One region of the Pseudomonas tensinigenes genome, then DNA from elsewhere that is predicted to be linked to it. Evidence: predicted binding sites of a transcription regulator. Region 1 holds the regulator's gene; each other region holds the start of a gene.
The links. The regulator FliA, encoded in region 1, starts transcription of late flagellar genes. The targets are predictions, from matches to a motif close to CTAAAGTTTNNNNNNNNNNNGCCGNTAA.

Region 1 (2,170 bases):
CTCCGTCTATGCAAGACAAGGTAAAGAAATAACATGGGCAGCATGCATCCCGTACAGGTGATCGCGGTGACCGGCGGCAAAGGTGGCGTCGGCAAGACTAACGTGTCAGTGAACTTGTCGCTGGCGCTGGCAGAGCTTGGCCGTCGGGTCATGCTGCTGGACGCCGACCTCGGTCTGGCGAACGTTGACGTATTGTTGGGGCTGACCCCTAAACGCACGCTGGCCGACGTCATCGAAGGCCGTTGCGAGTTGCGCGACGTGCTGTTGCAAGGCCCCGGTGGCATCCGCATCGTCCCGGCCGCGTCCGGCACGCAGAGCATGGTGCACCTGAGCCCGGCGCAACACGCCGGTCTGATTCAGGCGTTCAGCGACATCGGCGACAATCTCGACGTATTGGTGATCGACACCGCTGCGGGTATTGGTGACTCGGTAGTCAGTTTTGTACGCGCCGCGCAGGAAGTGTTGCTGGTGGTCTGCGACGAGCCGACGTCCATTACCGACGCCTACGCGCTGATCAAACTGCTCAACCGCGATTACGGCATGAACCGCTTCCGCGTCCTCGCCAACATGGCGCAGAGCCCGCAGGAAGGGCGCAACCTGTTTGCCAAGTTGACCAAGGTCACGGATCGCTTCCTTGACGTCGCTCTACAATACGTCGGCGCCGTGCCTTACGACGAAAGCGTGCGTAAAGCGGTGCAGAAGCAGCGTGCGGTGTACGAAGCCTTTCCGCGTTCCAAGTGCGCACTGGCGTTCAAGGCGATCGCGCAGAAGGTCGACACCTGGCCGCTGCCCGCCAACCCGCGTGGCCACCTTGAGTTTTTCGTCGAGCGCCTCGTGCAGCAAACGGCAGGGCCCGTGCTATGACAGCAAGCGGTATGAACTACTACAAGAAGTCAGCACGTGACGCGCAGTACGAGTTGATCGAGCGTTACGCGCCACTGGTCAAACGCATTGCCTATCACTTGCTGGCACGCTTGCCGGCGAGTGTGCAGGTCGAAGACCTGATCCAGGCCGGGATGATCGGCCTGCTCGAAGTCTCGACCAAATATGACGCCAGCAAAGGCGCCAGTTTCGAAACGTACGCGGGCATACGAATCCGCGGCGCGATGCTCGACGAAGTGCGCAAAGGGGACTGGGCGCCACGCTCGGTTCACCGCAATACCCGGATGGTCAGCGACGCAATTCGCTCAATTGAAGCTAAAACCGGCCGTGATGCTAAAGATCACGAGGTTGCGGCCGAACTCCAATTGAGTCTCGACGATTACTACGGGATTTTGAATGACACCTTGGGCAGTCGCCTGTTCAGTTTCGACGACCTGTTGCAGGACGGCGAACACGAAGGGCTGCACGAGGATGGCGCGAGTGCTCATATGGAGCCGTCACGCGATCTGGAAGATGAACGCTTCCAGGCGGCGCTGGCGGACGCGATTGCCAATTTGCCGGAGCGTGAGCGACTGGTGTTGGCGCTGTACTACGACGAAGAGCTGAACCTCAAGGAGATCGGTGAAGTCCTTGGCGTCAGTGAATCGCGGGTCAGCCAGTTACACAGCCAGTGCGCGGCCCGTTTGCGGGGGCGTTTGGGGGAGTGGCGAGCGCGCTGAAGGCAGTGTGGGGACACTGCGAACGAGGCTGGTGCGGTGATGAACGGCACCGGTCTTGCTCTGTTGTGCTCCAGACAGTCTTCGAGTGCTGCGCCGATTGATTGAAGTGGCGCGTCCAGGTGCTGGGCGCGTTTAAGACTGCTTGGAGGTCGAATTGAACAAAGACATGAAAATCCTCATCGTTGATGACTTCTCAACGATGCGGCGGATCATCAAGAACCTGCTGCGTGATCTTGGGTTCACCAACACCGTCGAGGCTGACGATGGCGTGACTGCCATTCCAGTGCTCAACAGCGGAAGCATCGACTTTCTGGTAACGGACTGGAACATGCCGGGCATGACCGGTATCGACCTGCTGCGCCACGTGCGTGCCGATGAAAAACTCAAGCACCTGCCAGTGCTGATGGTGACTGCAGAAGCCAAGCGCGAGCAGATCATCGAGGCCGCTCAGGCCGGTGTAAACGGCTACGTAGTCAAACCTTTCACGGCTCAGGCGTTGAAAGACAAAATCGAGAAGATTTTCGAACGCATCGGCTGATGAACGCGCGGGGGAGCTATGGAGCATAACG
Region 2 (2,170 bases), 2.8 Mb from region 1:
GGGTGCTGTCGAGTGTCACTGCATTGAGTTCATCAGCAGCGGTCGCGAGTTGCGTGGCCGAACCGCTGATGCCTTGCAGCGTCTCACGCAGGTTCTGCTGCATGGTCGCCAGAGCCTTGAGCAAGCGACTGACTTCATCGTTGCCATGGGTCTCGATCGGCCGGGTCAGATCACCCTGCGCGACACTTTCTGCGGCGCTCACGGCACTGCTCAGCGGGCGAACGATACTGCGCGTGAGCATCATCGCCAGTGCCACCGTGGCCAGCGCGGCCAAGGCAATGAACAAGCTGACGATCGTGCGCGAGTTTTCGTAGTGCGCAGCAGACTTCTGACTTTCAGCCGCGACCTGTTTGGCAAACAGGTCCGCCAGGTCGTTGAGTTGCTTTCCGGAGCCATCGACGACGGTTTTCATGTCGACCAGCAACAATTTGGTCAGCTCATCACGCTTGCCTTGCTCAGCGAGGGCGAAGGATTGGGCGATGCCACTGCGATACGCGGCGAAGGTCTTTTTGAACTGGTCGTATAGCTGCTGGCCTTCCGGGGTGTTGACCAGTTTGTCGTAAGCGGCGATTTTCTCGCTCAGCTCTTTGTCGCGGGTGTCCATCTGGCTGCGGTAGGTGGCGATATTGTTCGTGTCCTGATCCAGCGCCATGCGCAACGAGATGGTGCGGATACGCAGCATGATCTCACGAATCTCGTCGCCGCCACGAATGCTCGGCAGCCACTGATTTTCCACCGCGACTTCACTGTCGCGAATGCTCGACATCTGCCCCAGCGCAAAAACGCCGAGCAAGGCCACCAACACCGCGATCAGGGCGAACCCCAGGGCCGCCCGGGGAGCAATATTCAACTGACGAAGCAACATGACGAACGCCCTTATTCTTGTATTGGCCAGATTCAAGGGGCGAAGCCATGGCAGTCCCCTCTTGTTAGCGGGCTATCGGCAGGTTGTATGATGACTTGAAGGGAAAATGAGTTTTTGTCGGACAAAAAAAATCCCCGTATCTTTCGATACGAGGATTTTTAATATGGTCGGGGTAAGGGGATTCGAACTCCTGACATCCTGCTCCCAAAGCAGGCGCGCTACCGGACTGCGCTATACCCCGGTAAAAAAAAGGCGACCTTTCAAAGATCGCCTTCTTCGATCAGCGCTTTTGGCCTCTGATCTTAAGATTCGATCCCAGCGCTAACTGGTTTCAAAAATGGTGGGTCGTGTGGGATTCGAACCTACGACCAATTGGTTAAAAGCCAACTGCTCTACCAACTGAGCTAACGACCCAAAAATGGTCGGGGTAAGGGGATTCGAACTCCTGACATCCTGCTCCCAAAGCAGGCGCGCTACCGGACTGCGCTATACCCCGGTTTGAAATTGGCTCCGTGACCAGGACTCGAACCTGGGACCCAATGATTAACAGTCATTTGCTCTACCGACTGAGCTATCACGGAACTACATATTTCAATTTACAACGGTGAAACTTACTGCTTCCAGTCACTCGTTCGCATCGCTGCGTTCGTGTGTCTGAGGCGCGCTATTCTACAACCTAGAACACCTCTGTCAACCCCCTAAATTGCTTTCAAGTTAATGATTTGCAACTTATTTCAGATTCCAACTCAGTGAGCTGAGACCGTCTTGGCGACTGACTGCGGGGCGCACTTTACAAGCCTTTTCCTTTGAGTTCAACAGCCTAACGAAAAAAAAGGCCCCACAATGTGGGGCCCTCCTTTTTTCATTGGCGTTTGGACTCAGTTGAAAACGATTTCGTCGTTCTCGACCTTGCCGGTCGCCGTGTCGCCTGGCATGAAGTGACCCGAGAGGATCAACTGTGCCAACGGGTTTTCGATCCAGCGCTGAATCGCCCGTTTCAAAGGACGTGCGCCATACACCGGGTCGTAACCAACGGCGATCAACTTGTCCATCGCCTCCGGGCTGAGTTCCAGCTTCAGCTCGCGTTCGGCCAGACGGCTGCGCAGACGGCCCAACTGGATCTCGGTAATGCCCGCGATCTGATCCCGCGCCAAAGGCTCGAAGATCACCACCTCGTCGACCCGGTTGATGAACTCCGGACGGAAGTGCGACGTCAGCGCATCCATGACTGCAGCACGCTGAGCCTCGCGATCACCGACCAGCTCCTGAATCTGCACAGAGCCGAGGTTCGAGGTCATGACGATC
Region 3 (2,170 bases), 3.2 Mb from region 1:
CCGGCGCGCGCCGCTTCGATCGCAGCGTTGAGCGCCAGCAGGTTGGTCTGTTCGGCGATGCCACGAATCACTTCCAGCACTTTGCCGATACGACCGCTGTCGGCTTCCAGACGACGGATCACCGTGGCGGTGTTGGCGATTTCACCGCGCATCTGCGTGATCGAGTGGATGGTGCTCTGCATGACCTTTTCACCCTGTTGGGCGGACTGGTCGGCATCGTCGGCAGCACGCGCAGCATCGGCAGCGTGACGCGCCACTTCCTGCGCAGTGGCGGACATTTCGTTCATCGCCGTGGCGACTTGATCGGTGCGGTTGAACTGCTCGTTGGTGCCGCCAGCCATGGTCGTGGCGATCGCGTTCAACTCACCGCTGGCGCTGTCCAGATCACTCGCGCTGCGCTGCAGACGGGTGAAGGTTTCGGCGAGAAAATCACGCAGGGTGTTGGCCGCCGCGGCAAGATTGCCCAGCTCGTCCTGGCGGTCACTGACCACACGTTCGGCCAGTTTGCCGCGGCTCAATTGGGTGACGTAATCGATGAGTTTGCGGATCGGCTCGACCAGGTTGCGGTTGACCAGCCACAGGCTCAACAGGCCGATCAGCAGACCCGACGCGAGCATCACCAGCAGCCCCAGCCATACGGTGCGATCAGCCTCGGCACTGATCAGCGCCGACTGCGCGGTGCCTTGCTTGCGCAACTCGGCGACCAGCTCGCTCATCTGATCGCTGGCGGCGCGGTCGACGCCTTTGACCGCCGCGTCACCCACCGTCGGATCACCACCGGCAGCCACGTAGGCATCGCGTCCCTTCAGATAAGCGCTACCCAACTGGCGGTGTTCTTCACGCAAATGTTCGATGCGCGATTTCAGACTGGGCTCGATGCCTTTCTGCCCGGCCAGTTCTCCGAGGATCTTCTGCACATCGCGCTGGCGATCTTCGAACTGACCCCAATACTTGGCCAGATCCGCCGGTTGCTTGCCGCGCAACAACACGTTTTTCCACTCCTGCACCTGCACCTTGAATTGCAGGTTGGCTTCGTCGATCAGTTGCGAAGTGTGCAGGGGACCGGCGATCAATTGGCTGTAGCTTTGCACGCCGTTGGACAGGAAATGAAAACACGCCAGGGCAATCAACAGCACCGCCAGCAGGCTGCCGCTCAGCAGAGCGAGAATTTGCGCTCTCAGGGATTTTTGCAGCATCGAAAGATACTCAGGACAAGGATGAGGCACGCCCGGTAAGGCGTGAAATTGTGCCGGACATCCTTGTCGGCGAGCCTTGGCTCATGGCCAATGGCGCGCAACCTAACGCACCTGTGATCGGCGCGCCAGAGCGTTTCTTGAAGAAAATCAGACCACCGGTAAGTCGCTGATTTGACGTCACTTTGCTGTCACACAAACGTCATGTGACATTGCGATGATGCGGCTCAGGTGAATCTGTAAAACCCGCCCCGGATGCCCTCCTCGCAGCGAGCCTTCATGAACCACAGCCTCGACATCAGTCATCGCGATCCTGATCTTTTTGGCCTGCTCTACGGCTTCCGTTTCCTGCCCGGCGAACGTGGCCGCGAAGTCGATTCGGCGACGGCATTGCGCTGTTTGCAGGACGACAGCGACAGCGGTGAATTCCTTTGGCTGCACCTGAACCTGGCCCACGCGGCGTGCGAACGCTGGATGAAAAGTCATCTGCAATTGCCCGAAGAGTTTTTCGAGGCGCTGCACGAAGGCTCGCGTTCGACACGTATCGAGCATGTCGATTCGGCATTGCTGGCGGTGGTCAACGATGTGGTGTTCAACCTCAGCAGCATGGTCTCCTCGGACGTGTCGACGCTGTGGGTCTGTGTGCGCAGCAAACTGATCGTCAGTGCGCGTTTGCAACCGCTGCACTCGGTGGATAAATTGCGCTCGTCAGTGAAGGCCGGCGAGCGCTTTCGTTCGCCCTCGGAGTTGCTTGTGCATCTGCTGCGCGATCAAGGCGAAGTGCTCACGCAAATCGTGCGCAAGACCAGCCTGAGCGTTGATCAGGTCGAGGACGAATTGCTCTCCTCACGGCTGTCGACCAACCGCGCCGAACTGGGTGCCAACCGGCGCGTGCTAGTGCGTTTGCAACGGCTGCTGGCGCTGGAGCCGGGTTCGCTGCTGCGTCTGCTCAATCGGCCGCCGCCATGGTTGCAGAA

Region 2: HU718_RS26100 (methyl-accepting chemotaxis protein) is a predicted target of FliA. The motif match lies at 938-965, and genes of this name have one in related genera.
Region 3: HU718_RS23420 (methyl-accepting chemotaxis protein) is a predicted target of FliA. The motif match lies at 1,311-1,338, and genes of this name have one in related genera.

The regions. Positions count from the first base shown of each region.
Region 1 covers NZ_CP077089.1:2,051,864-2,054,033, forward strand. The annotation lists gene fleN (flagellar synthesis regulator FleN) at 34-864, shown strand; gene fliA (RNA polymerase sigma factor FliA) at 861-1,601, shown strand; gene HU718_RS09050 (chemotaxis response regulator CheY) at 1,768-2,139, shown strand; gene HU718_RS09055 (protein phosphatase CheZ) at 2,158-2,170, shown strand, end outside.
Region 2 covers NZ_CP077089.1:5,886,863-5,889,032, forward strand. The annotation lists gene HU718_RS26100 (methyl-accepting chemotaxis protein) at 1-865, opposite strand, end outside; tRNA gene HU718_RS26105 (tRNA-Pro) at 1,030-1,106, opposite strand; tRNA gene HU718_RS26110 (tRNA-Lys) at 1,204-1,279, opposite strand; tRNA gene HU718_RS26115 (tRNA-Pro) at 1,285-1,361, opposite strand; tRNA gene HU718_RS26120 (tRNA-Asn) at 1,371-1,446, opposite strand; gene clpB (ATP-dependent chaperone ClpB) at 1,744-2,170, opposite strand, start outside.
Region 3 covers NZ_CP077089.1:5,271,771-5,273,940, forward strand. The annotation lists gene HU718_RS23420 (methyl-accepting chemotaxis protein) at 1-1,196, opposite strand, end outside; gene HU718_RS23425 (transporter) at 1,473-2,170, shown strand, end outside.